Regions from separate parts of the Sphingomonas sp. ABOLE genome, predicted to be linked through region 1. Evidence: riboswitches for the same ligand, from Rfam matches in the RefSeq annotation. Region 1 holds a riboswitch; the other holds the start of a gene.

Region 1 (6,720 bases):
GTGTCGGCGTCGATCGCGTTGATCAGGTCGAGCGTGTCGGGCTCGGGGCTCAGCGTCGGCACGCCGGTGACGAGCTGATCGCCGGTGAAGCGCGCCATCGTCTTGGCGACCGAGACATAATGCGGGTGCAGACCGCCCGAGAGGATCGCCTTGCCGCGCTTGGTGACGCGGCGCGCCATCGAGATCGCTTCCCAGCACGCGGTCGAGCCGTCGTACATCGAGGCATTGGCGACGTCGCAACCCAGCAGCCGGGCGATCTGGCTCTGGAACTCGAACATCATCTGCAGCGTGCCCTGCGCGATTTCCGGCTGGTAGGGCGTGTAGGCGGTGAGGAACTCGCCGCGCTGGATGAGGTGATCGACCGAGGCCGGCACATGGTGGCGATAGGCCCCTGCCCCCAGGAAGAACGGCACCTCGCCGGCGGCGAGGTTCTTGCGCGCCAGCGCGGTCATGTGGCGTTCGACCGCGAGTTCCGACGCATGCATCGGCAGGCCGGCGATCGGCCCGCTCAGGCGGGCGCTTTCGGGCACGTCGACGAACAGATCGTCGATCGACGGGGCGCCGATCGTGCCAAGCATTGCCTGACGGTCGGCCGGGGTAAGGGGCAGGTAGCGCATCGACTGTCCTACTCTACCTCCCGCAAATGGGAGGGATTATGGGGTGGGATGATCCCGTGAAGGGTGGCAATCCCATCATGCTTTCGTTCCTCCCCCTCGAGGGGGAGGATAGCGGAGCTTGGCGCTTCAGCGCCTAGCGCAGCTTGGAGAGGGTGAGCGGTTGCCTGAGCAACCGCTCACCCTCTCCCTCCCACTGCCTCCGGCAGCGGGCCCCTCCCTCCCCCCAGGAGGGGGAGGGGCTAATAAGAGATCACAGCTTGGCGACGAACGCCTGGTACTTGGCCTCGTTCATCAGGCCTTCCAGCTCGCTCTCGTCGCTGAGCGTCATCTTGAAGAACCAGCCTTCGCCTTCCGGATCCTCGTTCACCAGCGCGGGGTTGTCGGCGAGGTCGCTGTTGCCCTCGACGACGGTGCCCGACACCGGCGCATACACGTCCGACGCCGCCTTGACGCTCTCGACGACCGCGGCATCGTCGCCCTTGCTCAGTTCCTTGCCCTCGTCGGGCACTTCGACGAACACGATGTCGCCGAGCTGGCTCTGGGCATATTCGGTGATGCCGACCGTCGCGACGTCGCCGTCGACTTCGATCCACTCATGGTCTTCGGTAAAATAACGGCTCATGTCACGCTCCCTTTCGGACATAGCGGTGGGGGACGAAGGGCATCGCAACGACCTCCGCGGAATGCTGCTTGCCCCGCTGGACAAGCGTAATCTTGGTACCGGCCGCTGCAAGGGCCGAGGGCACATAGGCCATCGCGATCGGCTTCTGCACCGAAGGCGCGAACCCGCCCGAGGTGACCTTGCCGACCTCGGCGCCCGAGGCATCGACCACCGCCGCGCCCTCGCGCACCGGCTGGCGGCCCTCGACGATCAGGCCGACGCGCTTCATGGCGCTGCCCTGCTCGCGCTCGGCGAGGATGCGCTCGGCACCGGCGAAACCGCCCTCTTCGCGGCGGCGCTTGGACAGCGCGAAGCCCAGATCGGCGGCGACTGGCGTGGTCTCCAGATCGAGGTCATGGCCGTAGAGCGGCAGGCCGGCCTCCAGGCGCAGCGAATCGCGCGCGCCCAGGCCGATCGGCTTCACCTCGGGCTGCGCGGTGAGCGCGTCGGCGAACGCCTCCGCCGCCTCGCCCGGCAGCGAAATCTCGTAGCCGTCCTCGCCGGTATAGCCCGAGCGGCTGACCCAGAGCGGGTTGCCGTTCCATTCGAACGCGGCGGCTGTCATGAACACCAGCGTCTCGACGCCCGGCAGCACGCGTGCGAGCGCGGTCACCGCCTCCGGCCCCTGCAGCGCCAGCAGCGCCTGATCCTCGAGATGGTTGATCGTCACTTCGTCTGGCAGGAACTCGCGGAACACGCCCAGATCGTCCCACTTGGTCGCGCCGTTGACGACCATGTAGATCGTGCCGCCCTCGATCTCGAAGGCATTGTCGGCGGGCAGCCGGGTCATCATCAGGTCGTCGTGAATGCCGCCTTCTTCGCTGAGCAGCAGCGAATAGCGCATCCGGCCCTCGCCCAGGCCCTTCACGTCGCCCGGCAGCAGCTTTTCGAGGCCGGCGTCGAAGTCGACGCCCGAGAAGAGCAGCTGGCCCATATGGCTGACGTCGAACAGCCCGGCATGTTCGCGCGTCCAGAGATGCTCGGCCATGATGCCTTCATACTGGACCGGCATGGCATAGCCCGCGAACGGCACCATCCGGCCGCCGCGCGCGCGGTGCCAGGCGTCGAGCGGCAGCGTCTCGATCGGCAGGTCGGTGGCGGTATCTTCGGCGGCTTCGCTCATGGGGCACTCCGGGCATCAGGGTTTCAACGGCGCGCGTGGAGCCGAAGCCCTTCGCAACACCATCGCCCCCTCTGTCACGGAACCTGAGAGCTTTCGCACGGGTGGTACCCGGCTTACCCCTTCGGTGGAGCCCGGCCTCGGCGGCCGTCTCGCTTTCCAGAGTGTCGTGGCCTGCGCGGTCCTCGGTGCCTGAGAGATTCCGGGGCGGTTGCTCCTTCGGCGATCCGGCGAACCGGATTCTCTCCCGCGCATGCCCATGCCGGTTGCCCGGCATCGACGTCCGCGAGCCTTGGCGGGACGGCTGGCGCGAGTCAATCGGGATAGTGGTGATTTTAGATCCTCCCCGGAACGGGGAGGGGGACCATGCGCAGCATGGTGGAGGGGCCGCCGCGCCAGCGGCGGTAGTTCTGCGTTGGCAGCGCAACCGCGCCTGTCGGCGCGCCCCTCCACCACGCGGCTTGCGCCGCGCGGTCCCCCTCCCCGTTCCGGGGAGGATCTTAACGTAGGATCACCGCGTCGCGTTGTACTTGAGCTGCTCGTCGGTCAGCTGGAAGCCCACCAGCGCCTCGAACGTCGCCGAGAGCACCGCGCGACGCACCGACGGATCGCTCAGCGGATCGGTCGCCGCCGATTCCTCGCCTGCCTTGCGCTTGGCGGTCAGGCGGCGACGGACCTCGTCGGGGAGCGTCGCGGCGGCGTGCGAGACGCTGCTCGTCGCCGTCCCCACGGCGCTGGCGCGGAGCTGGCCCGCCTCGAAATGGAGCGTAACGTTGGCGACACGCTTCGCCTCGACATTGGTCCCGCCGCGCACCACGGTGAGGAAATAGGGCAGCACCACGTCGCGTGCCGGACCGGCATCGCGGCGGCGGGCCAGGACGTCGAACTTGACGTCGGTCACCACCTGCGCGCCGGCATCGTTGCAGGTCGACTGGATGTTGGTGATCGTCGCCACCACGTCGATCGCGCTCGCCTCGCGGCTGGTCGCCGGATCGAACAGCGTCACGTCGCCGGTGCCGGCCGGAATCGCCACCGTCGGGCAGGCGGTGCGCACCGCGCTGATGCCGCCTTCGGTGATTTCGCCGGTGCGGGCGCAACCGCTGGCGGCGAGCAGGATCAGGGCGGGAACGGTGAACTTAGGCACAGACAAGGGAGGGCAACCTTTCGAACCGAACAGCCGCCCCCCATCTGCGACGAGACGGGGACCGGAACGGCGCGCACCATAGGAACCGCCTTCCGCCCGCGCAAGCAATCGCGTAGAGGCTCCACCCGATGGCAAACACCGAAAAGCGTCCCCTGGAGCTGCTGATCGCAGCGCCCCGCGGCTTCTGCGCCGGCGTCGACCGCGCGATCCGCATCGTCGAACTCGCGATCGAGAAATATGGCGCGCCGGTCTATGTCCGGCACGAGATCGTCCACAACAAGTTCGTCGTCGAGAATCTGCGCGCCAAGGGCGCCGTGTTCGTCGAGACGCTGGACCATGTGCCGGACGGCGTGCCGGTGGTGTTCTCCGCCCACGGCGTGCCCAAGGCGGTGCCGCACAAGGCCGAGCAACGCGGGCTTTCCTATCTCGACGCGACCTGCCCGCTGGTCTCCAAGGTCCATCGCCAGGCCGAGCGCCACGTCGCCGCCGGGCGCCACATCCTGTTCGTCGGGCATCAGGGCCACCCCGAGGTGATCGGCACCTTCGGCCAGGTCCCCGAAGGCGCGATGACGCTGGTCGAGACCGAGGCCGATGCCGAATCGGTGGTGGTGCCCGATCCCGAGAATCTCGCCTTTCTCACCCAGACCACGCTGTCGGTGGACGATACCGCCGCGGTGCTCGGCATCCTCAAGCGCCGCTTCCCGACGATGCTGGCGCCGGGCGCGGACGACATCTGCTATGCCACCTCGAACCGGCAGGGGGCGGTGAAGGCGATCGCCGAGCAGGCCGAGCTGGTGCTGGTGATCGGCGCGCCCAATTCGTCCAACTCGCTGCGGCTGGTCGAGGTCGCCAAGCGTGGCGGCGCCCGTGCGGTGCTGATCCAGCGCGCCGCCGAGATCGACTTCGCCTGGTTCGACGGCGTGACCCGCGTCGGTATCAGCGCCGGCGCCTCGGCCCCGGAAGTCTTGGTCCGCGAAGTCGTCGAGCAGCTCGGCACCCGGTTCGCGGTGACCGAGCGCGAGGTGGAGACGGTGGAAGAGAACGTCGTGTTCAAGCTGCCGCGCGGGCTCGAGGCTGCGTAATGGCCGTCTACACGCAGGTTTCGGCCGAGGCGCTGTCGGCGTTCCTCGAGCGCTTCGACGTCGGCGAGCTGGTCTCGGCCAAGGGCATCGCCGAGGGGGTGGAGAACAGCAACTACCTCGTCGACACGAGCAAGAGCCGCTTCATCCTGACGCTGTACGAGAAGCGCGTCGACCAGGGTGACCTGCCCTATTTCATGGCACTGCTCGATCACTGCGCCGATCGCGGGCTGCCGGTGCCCCCGGCGGTGCCCGATCGCGACGGCACGCTGATCCACACGCTGGAAGGACGCCCGGCGTGCCTGATCCAGTTCCTGTCGGGGGTCTCGGTCTCGCACCCGACGCCTGCACAGGCGCGCGCGGCGGCCGAGGCGATGGGCCGGATGCACAAGGCGGTCGCCGACTTTCCGCAGGATCGCCCCAATTCGATGGGGGTGGATACCTGGCGCCCGCTGTTCGAACGCTGCGGCACCAGCCTCAACGACATCGCCCCGGGGCTGTACGAGGAACTCGGCCGGGCGCTCGACCGCGTCACCGCGCTGTGGCCGCGCGAAGGCTTCGACACCTGCGCGATCCATGCCGACCTGTTCCCGGACAATGTCCTGATGCTCGGCAACCGGGTGACGGGTTTGATCGACTTCTACTTCGCCTGCACCGACCTCCGGCTCTACGACCTCGCGGTGATGCACACCGCCTGGGCGTTCGACGCGACGGGCGAGCGGTTCGATCCGTACGTGTCCGAGGCGCTGCTGGAGGGCTATGAGACCAGCTACAAGCTCACCGAAAAGGAACGCGCGATCCTGCCGCTGCTGGCGACCGGTGCCTGCATCCGTTTCACCCTGTCGCGCGCCTGGGACTGGCTCAACACCCCCGCCGACGCGCTGGTGACGCGCAAGGACCCGATGGCCTTCTGGCGACGGTCGCACGTCTATGCCTCCGTACTGTCGGCGATCGCATGACTGCCGAACTCCAGCATGTCGAGATCGCGACCGACGGCGCGTGCAAGGGCAATCCCGGCCCGGGCGGCTGGGGCGCGCTGCTGCGCATGGGCGACATCGAGAAGGAACTGTCCGGCGGCGAGGCGCACACCACCAACAACCGCATGGAGCTGATGGCGGCGATCGAGGGGCTGAAGGCGCTCAAGCGCCCCTGCCGGGTGACGCTCTCCACCGACAGCCGCTATGTGATGGACGGCCTGACCAAGTGGATCCATGGCTGGATGAAGAATGGCTGGCGCACGGCCGACAAGAAGCCGGTCAAGAACGCCGATCTCTGGCAGGAACTCCTCGCCGCCGCCAAGCCCCACCGGGTCGAGTGGAAATGGGTCAAGGGCCATGCCGGGCATCCGGACAATGAGCGGGCGGACAAGCTGGCGAGCGACGCGGCGGTCGCGGCGCGGTGATGCCGCGCTTCGTCGACAGCATGGCATCGCGCGAGGGGCGTTTCGCGCTCGGCACCGACATGGTGAGCGGACAACCCTATCTGAGCATTCCTGTCAGCAATCGCCTGGCAGACTATGAAGAATATTACCGGCTGACGGATTCAGAGCGGGTCGTGTTTGAGAGCGATATGGTCCTTGCAGCGGCCTTCGCTGCGAAGTGCCGTCGCCGAGAGATAGACGACCGCTTGATCCTCCCGCCGGGAGCGGATCGAGGAAACTGATCAATCGGTTGGCGACACTTCAGTCTCCGCCCGACACGTTCCGACCAAAACCGAGGGGGTGCCCATGCTCGCTTACACGGTCCTGCTGATCCTTGCTGCGCCTCTCCAGGCAGTGGCCGCCCCGCCCCAAGCCGCAGCGCCCGCCCCGGCGCAGGCCGAGCATGTCGCGATCCAGGCGTCGGACATCGATCGCAGCGCCGCCTTCTACCACGAGGCGTTCGGGCTGCGGCTCATCCCGACGCCGCTCAAGAACCGCCGCTGGCTCGATCTCGGCCATGGCATGGCGCTGCACATTCTCGACGGCCGCACCGCGCCCAAGCCGTCGAACCGAGACGAGCATCTCGCCCTCCATGTCGACGATCTCGCGACGGTGATGGCGTGGCTCGACGCGCACCATCTCGCCTGGACCAACTTCACCGGCGCGCCGCGCAAGATGC
Region 2 (6,720 bases), on a different contig from region 1:
CCGCGTTCAGCATCTTCAACCTGAGCGCCGGCGTGCGCGACCACAAGCGCCGCTGGGAAGCGACGCTGTTCGTCAACAACCTGTTCGACAAGCAGTATTTCCCGGCGCTGGTCAACTCGGGCGGCAATTTCGGCAAGCAGATCGCCACCCAGTCGGTCCTGCCGCGCGATTTCCGTCGCTATGCAGGCCTGCGCTTCGGTGTAAATTACTGATGCACACGCGGGAGGGCGGGGGCGATGCCTCCGCCCTCTCCATCAGGAGAGGGGACCGAATGATCGGCAGAATTGGAATCGCGGCCGCAGCATGCGCAGCCGCGATTTTTGCGTTTCAGGGCCACGCGCAGCAGGCACCGGCACGGCCCAGCGTCGACGCGCCGGAGCTGGCGGCGCTCGGCAGCTACGGCGTCGGGGTGGCCGATCTCGAGTTCGTGGAAGCGGGCCGGGCCGATCCGCTACAGGGCGCCGACAAGCCCGCGATCGTCGACCGGCACATCCCGATCAAGCTCTGGTATCCGGCCGCGGCAAAAGGCGCGGGCACCCGCTATCGGACCGCGCTGCCGGGCGAGAAGGGCAGCGACGTGCCGTTCGAGGTGCCGGGGCTCGCCACGCCGGGCGCGGCGGCCGCCAAGGGGCGCTTCCCGCTGGTGATCCTCGCCCATGGCTATAGCAACACCCCGGAGGTGCTGTCCTGGCTCGGCGAGAACCTCGCAAGCAAGGGCTATGTCGTGGTCGCGCCCGCCTTCCGCGATCCGCCGATCACCATCCGCACGCCGGCCGCGCGCGCCGGACCGTTGACCAGCCGCCCGCTCGACATCGCCTTCGTCGCTGCCGAGGCCCAGCGCCGGGCGCAGGCCGGGCAGGGGGCGTTCGCCGCCGCCGATGCCGCGCGCACCGCGCTGATCGGCTATTCGATGGGCGGTTACGGCGTGCTCACCGCCGCCGGCGCGCCGCTCGATCCGGCGGTGGCGGGCGCGACGCGCGGCGTGCTCGCGCCCTATGTGGCCGGGGCGGAGAAGGCGGAGCGCCTCAAGGTCGCCGATCTCAAGGCGGTGGTGGCGATCTCGCCCGCCAGCAACCTCTACGGCACGCCGCTCTGGGCCGCACCGGGCGTTGCGGCGATCCGTGCGCCGACGCTGTTCATCGTCGGCAGCCAGGACCATGTCGTCGGCTATGATCCGGGCGTGCGCACGCTGTTCGACCAGGAAGTGCATGCCCCGCGTTACCTGCTCACCTTCCGCGAGGCGGCGCACAGCATTGCGCTGATCGGCGCGCCCCCGGCGATGCGCGAAAGCTTCTGGGACCTGGACTGGTTCGAGGACGCGGTGTGGCGCAAGGACCGGCTGATGGCAGTGCAGGCGCACTTCATCACCGCGTTCCTCGATCGCTATGTGAAGGGCGAGGAAGCCAAGGCCGCGTACATCGACGGCTTGGTGCCGAACTCGAACGACGGCAAATGGCAAGGCGCGCCCGGCGGCCGCTACGCCGGGTTCAGCCCCGGCGCGCCGGCCTCGACGATCTGGAAGGGCTTCCAGCCCAGCCGAATCTCGGGGATGAACTTCGAGTTCAAGCCCGCGCAGCCCTGAGCCCGGTCAGCACTCGACGACGTTGACCGCCAGGCCGCCCAGGCTCGTCTCCTTGTACTTGGAGCGCATGTCGAGGCCGGTCTGGCGCATCGTCTCGATCACCGCATCGAGCGAGACCTTGTGCGTGCCGTCGCCGTGAAGCGCGAGCATCGCGGCGTTGATCGCCTTGACCGCGCCCATCGTGTTGCGCTCGATGCAGGGGATCTGCACCAGCCCGCCGATCGGATCGCAGGTGAGGCCGAGATTATGCTCCATGCCGATCTCGGCGGCATTCTCGATCTGCGCGTTGCTGCCGCCCAGCGCCGCGGCGAGGCCTGCCGCCGCCATCGAGCAGGCGACGCCCACTTCGCCCTGGCATCCCATCTCGGCCGCCGAAATCGACGCCTGGCGCTTGTAGAGGATGCCGATCGCCGCGGCGGTGAGCAGCAGGCGGCGCGCCCCGTCCTTGGTCGCATTGCCGACGAAGCATTCGTAGTAGCGCAGCACCGCCGGGATCACCCCTGCCGCGCCATTGGTGGGAGCGGTGACGACGCGGCCGCCGGCGGCATTTTCCTCGTTCACCGCGAGTGCCCAGAGGCTCACCCATTCGAGCACCGAGGCGGGCTCGACGCGGGGGCCGCGCGCGATCAGCTTCTGGTGGAGCTTGCGTGCGCGGCGGGGGACTTCCAGGCCGCCGGGCAGGATGCCGTCCTGCGCCATGCCGCGATCCATGCACGCGTTCATCGCATCATGGATGCCGTCGACAAAGGCGAGCGTCGCCGCATCGTCGCGCCAGCCGCGTTCGTTGGCGAGCATCAGCCCGGCGATGTCGAGCCCGAGCTCGTCGCAGCGCTGCAGCATCTCGCGGGCGCTGGCGAAGGGATGGTTGGTACCGGCGGAAAGGCCTGCCGCGGCTTCCTCGCCCTCGCGCCGGATCGCGCCGCCGCCGACCGAATAATATGTCCGCTCCAGCACCGCGCCGTCGATCAGCGTGGCGCGCAGCTTCATGCCGTTGGGATGGCCGGGGAGGAACTGGCGCTTGCGGAACTTGATGTCGGTTTCGGGATCGAACGGCACCAGCGCAGTGCCGCCAAGCCGCAGCCGGCGCTGCGCAGCGATGTCTGCTAGCATCGGCTCCACCGCATCGGGATCGACACCCTCGGGCCGCTCGCCCGCCAGCCCCAGCACCACCGCGCGATCGGTGGCGTGGCCCTTGCCGGTCAGTGCCAGCGAGCCGAACAGCTCGCAGCACAGCTTGGTGACGCTCCGCCCGTCGGCGATTACCCAGGCGGCGAAGTCGCGCGCGGCGCGCATCGGCCCCACGGTATGCGAGCTCGACGGCCCGATGCCGATGGTGAACACGTCGGTGATGCTGATCGGCCCTGCATTCGGCCCGACGCCTTTGGTCGCCACGGAACCCGTCTCCTGAAACACTCGGTTGCGGGCCCCTTCTGTCCGTTTGCCTGAGATCGCTATCCCGTCGGCGGGCGCGCGCGGCGCCACTCTCCAGAATGTTGTGGCCGGAAGGTCCTTTTGCCTGAGAGTTTCCGGGGCGGTTGCTCCTTCGGCGATCCGGTTGCCCGGATTCTCTCCCTTTCCGACAGCGTGTGTTTCGCCGTGCGGCCGCGCGCTGTCAAACGCTGATTGGGCGAAGGGCTTCCAGCGCGGGCAGCAGTTCGGCGAAGGAATCGATCACCGCCTCGGCGCCGAGCGTGGTCACCGGCACCTGCGAGAAGCCGAAGCTGCACGCGATCACGGGGACGCTCGCCGCCTGCGCCGCCTGCACGTCGTAGATCGAATCGCCGACGAACGCCGCCGGGTCGCCGCAGCGCCGGACCATCTCCAGGATCGGCGCGGGCGAAGGCTTGGCGGTGCCGGGGCCGAGCGTGTCGCCGCCGATCACGGTGGTGAAGCGCGGGAGCAGGCCGGTCGCCTCCAGCAGCGGCAGGCTGAGCGCCTCCAGCTTGTTGGTGACCACCGCCAGCTTGATGCCCTGCGCGGCCAGCGCATCGAGCGCGTCGAGCACGCCGGGATAAAGGCGGCTATGCTCGGCGATATGGTCGCCATAGGTCGCGACGAAGCGCGGATAGACCCGTGCCACCACCGCCGCATCGCCGCCGCCTGTCGCCGCGACCGCCTGCTCCAGCAGCTTGTGCACGCCGCGGCCGACCATGGACAGGATGCGGTCGAGCGGCAGGGCCGGCCGGCCGTCCTCGGCGAGCACGCGGTTGAGCGTCGCGGCAAGGTCGCCGCTGGTATCGAGCAGCGTGCCGTCGAGGTCGAATCCGATGGTCCGGAAGGGCAGGGGCATGGCGTGCCGCATGGCAGCATCGTGCTGGAAAAGCCATGTCCAGCGTGGCAGGGGTTGCACCCCATTTCGACCGGAGACTGGCCACGTGACTGCACCCATCGCCGCGATCATCCTCGCCGCCGGCAAGGGCACGCGGATGAAATCCGATACCCACAAGGTGCTGCACCCGATTGCCGGACGGCCGATGCTGCTCCACCTGATCGACAGCGTGAAGGCGCTGGGCGCCGCGCGCGAGGTCGTGGTGGTCGGCGCCGGGCGCGAGCAGGTGGAGGTTGCCGTCACCCCACTGGGCGCGGAGACGGCGCATCAGGCCGAGCAGCTCGGCACCGGGCACGCCGTGCTCCAGGCCAAGGACGCGCTGGCGGGCTTCGACGGCGACGTGCTGATCCTCTATGGCGACGTGCCCCTCGTCACCACCGCGACGATGCGGCGGATGGTCGAGCGGCTGCATGGCGCGGACCAGCCCGCCGTCGTGGTGCTCGGCTTCCGCCCGGCCGATCCCGGCGCCTATGGCCGGCTGATCATCGAGGGCGGCGATCGCCTGTCGAAGATCGTCGAGTACAAGGACGCTTCGCCGGAGGAGCGCGCCGTCACCCTGTGCAATTCGGGGCTGATGGCGGTGCGGGGCGCCGATCTGTTCGTGCTGCTCGACCGGCTGAAGAACGACAACGCCGCCAGCGAATATTACCTGACCGACATCGTCGAGATCGCCAATGACGACGGCCGGGTCGCGGCGGTGATCGAGACGGGGGTCGCCGAAGTCACCGGCGTCAACAGCCGGGGCGAACTGGCGGCGGTGGAGGGGGCGTGGCAGCAGGCTCGCCGCGCCCGTGCCATGGCGGAGGGCGCGACGCTGATCGCGCCGGAGACGGTGTGGTTCGCCTACGACACGCAGATCGGCCGCGACGTGACGATCGAGCCCAACGTGGTGTTCGGCCCCGGCGTCACCGTGGCCGACGGGGTCGTGCTGCGCGCGTTCAGCCACATCGAGGGCGCAACGATCGCCAGCGGCGCGATCGTTGGTCCCTATGCCCGGCTGCGCCCCGGTGCGGTGCTGGAGACGGACTCCCATGTTGGCAATTTCGTCGAACTGAAGAACGCGGTGCTCGGCAAGGGCGCCAAGGCCAACCACCTGACCTATCTGGGCGATGCCAGCGTCGGCGCCGGGGCGAACATCGGCGCGGGCACGATCACTTGCAATTACAACGGCTTCCTAAAGCAGAAGACGGTGATCGGGGCGGGCGCCTTCATCGGATCGAACAGCGCGCTGGTGGCCCCGGTGGCGATCGGCGACGGCGCGATCATCGGCGCGGGATCGGTGATCACCCGCGATGTCGAGGCCGATGCGCTGGCGGTTACCCGCCCGGAAACATTGACGAAGCAGGGCTGGGCCACGACCTTCCGTGCGATAATGAAGGCACGAAAGGCCGCGAAATGACCGACCGCTATACCGACAAGCCGTTCCTCAAGCTGCTCGACGCCTATGTGCTCGACGCGATCGGCCATCTCGACGAGAAGAGCGACGCCCAACTCACCGCCGCCGAGCCGGCGCTGCGCGAAGCCTTCGGCGGGGAGAGCGATTGGCGGGGCATCGTCGTCGAGCGGATGCAGTTCCCCGAGGGGATCGCCGGGGCGATCCGCGAAGTCTGGGAAAAGGGCGCCGTGCGTTTCCGCGAGGAACAGGGGCATGAGCCCGATCCGGCCGAGTTTACCCGGATTTTCAACGACACCAACTTTCCGCACTGAGGGACAGGGCGCTTAGTAGGCGGACCCATTCAGCCATCCGTCAGTATGCCCCCGCTAGCGGCGGCCGCCCACCCGCGCTAGGGCTGGGGCAGGAGGACGGATGCGATGTGCGGAATCGTTGGAATCGTGGGCAAGGAAGACGTCGCAGAACGTCTGTTCGAAGGCCTCAAGCGCCTCGAGTATCGCGGTTATGACTCGGCCGGCATCGCCACGGACGTAGACGGCACGATCGAGCGCCGCCGCGCCTCGGGCAAGCTGGTCAATCTGGGCAAGGAACTCGCCGCCCACCCGCTGCCCGGCACCACGGGTATCGCGCACACCCGCTGGGCGACGCATGGCGGCCCGACGACCAACAATGCGCACCCGCACGCGACCGGCGAAGTGGCCCTCGTCCACAACGGCATCATCGAGAATTTCAAGGCGCTGCGCGAGGAACTCACCGCGCGCGGCCGCACCTTCACCAGCGAGACCGACACCGAAGTCGTCGCCCATCTGGTGAGCGAGAAGGTCGAGGCGGGCATGGCCCCGGCCGAGGCGGTGCGCGAAGTGCTGCCGCGCCTCCACGGTGCCTTCGCGCTTGCCATCCTGTTCCGCCAGCATCCCGATCTCCTGATCGGCGCGCGGCTCGGCTCGCCTTTGGTTGTCGGCTATGGCGAGGGCGAGACCTATCTCGGCTCGGACGCGCTGGCGCTGGCGCCGCTCACCCAGCGCATCGCCTATCTGGAGGAGGGCGACTGGGTCGTCATCACCAAGGACGGCGCCGAGATCTTCGACAAGGACAATAATCCGGTCGAGCGGCCGATCACCATCTCGGGCGTGACCGGCGAGCTCATCTCCAAGGGAAACCATCGGCATTACATGCTGAAGGAGATCTACGAGCAGCCGATCGTCGTCGCGCAGACGCTGCGCGCCTATCTCCAGCGCATGGAGGAGAAGGTGACGCTGCCGATTCCGGAGTTCGATCTCTCGGCGATCAAGCGCGTCACCATCGTCGCCTGCGGCACCAGTTATTATGCCGGCATGGTGGCGAAATACTGGTTCGAGCAGTTCGCCCGCGTGCCGGTGGACATCGATGTCGCCTCCGAATTCCGCTACCGTGCGC

Evidence for each region. A riboswitch is a leader RNA that binds a small molecule or an ion and turns the genes downstream of it on or off. The one in region 1 is predicted to bind glycine.
Region 2: linked by a shared signal. The riboswitch ahead of CA234_RS03445 (L-serine ammonia-lyase) and the one ahead of gcvT (glycine cleavage system aminomethyltransferase GcvT) in region 1 are both predicted to bind glycine.

What each region holds. Positions count from the first base shown of each region.
Region 1 covers NZ_QQWY01000018.1:36,633-43,352, reverse strand. The annotation lists gene gcvPA (aminomethyl-transferring glycine dehydrogenase subunit GcvPA) at 1-617, opposite strand, end outside; gene gcvH (glycine cleavage system protein GcvH) at 868-1,239, opposite strand; gene gcvT (glycine cleavage system aminomethyltransferase GcvT) at 1,241-2,401, opposite strand; glycine riboswitch at 2,568-2,658, opposite strand; gene CA234_RS12675 (hypothetical protein) at 2,910-3,542, opposite strand; gene ispH (4-hydroxy-3-methylbut-2-enyl diphosphate reductase) at 3,671-4,624, shown strand; gene thrB (homoserine kinase) at 4,624-5,580, shown strand; gene rnhA (ribonuclease HI) at 5,577-6,023, shown strand; gene CA234_RS12655 (hypothetical protein) at 6,023-6,283, shown strand; gene CA234_RS12650 (VOC family protein) at 6,348-6,720, shown strand, end outside.
Region 2 covers NZ_QQWY01000003.1:186,196-192,915, forward strand. The annotation lists gene CA234_RS03435 (TonB-dependent receptor) at 1-212, shown strand, start outside; gene CA234_RS03440 (dienelactone hydrolase) at 272-1,582, shown strand; gene CA234_RS03445 (L-serine ammonia-lyase) at 1,589-2,974, opposite strand; glycine riboswitch at 3,077-3,166, opposite strand; gene CA234_RS03450 (HAD-IA family hydrolase) at 3,195-3,872, opposite strand; gene glmU (bifunctional UDP-N-acetylglucosamine diphosphorylase/glucosamine-1-phosphate N-acetyltransferase GlmU) at 3,958-5,310, shown strand; gene CA234_RS03460 (hypothetical protein) at 5,307-5,618, shown strand; gene glmS (glutamine--fructose-6-phosphate transaminase (isomerizing)) at 5,724-6,720, shown strand, end outside.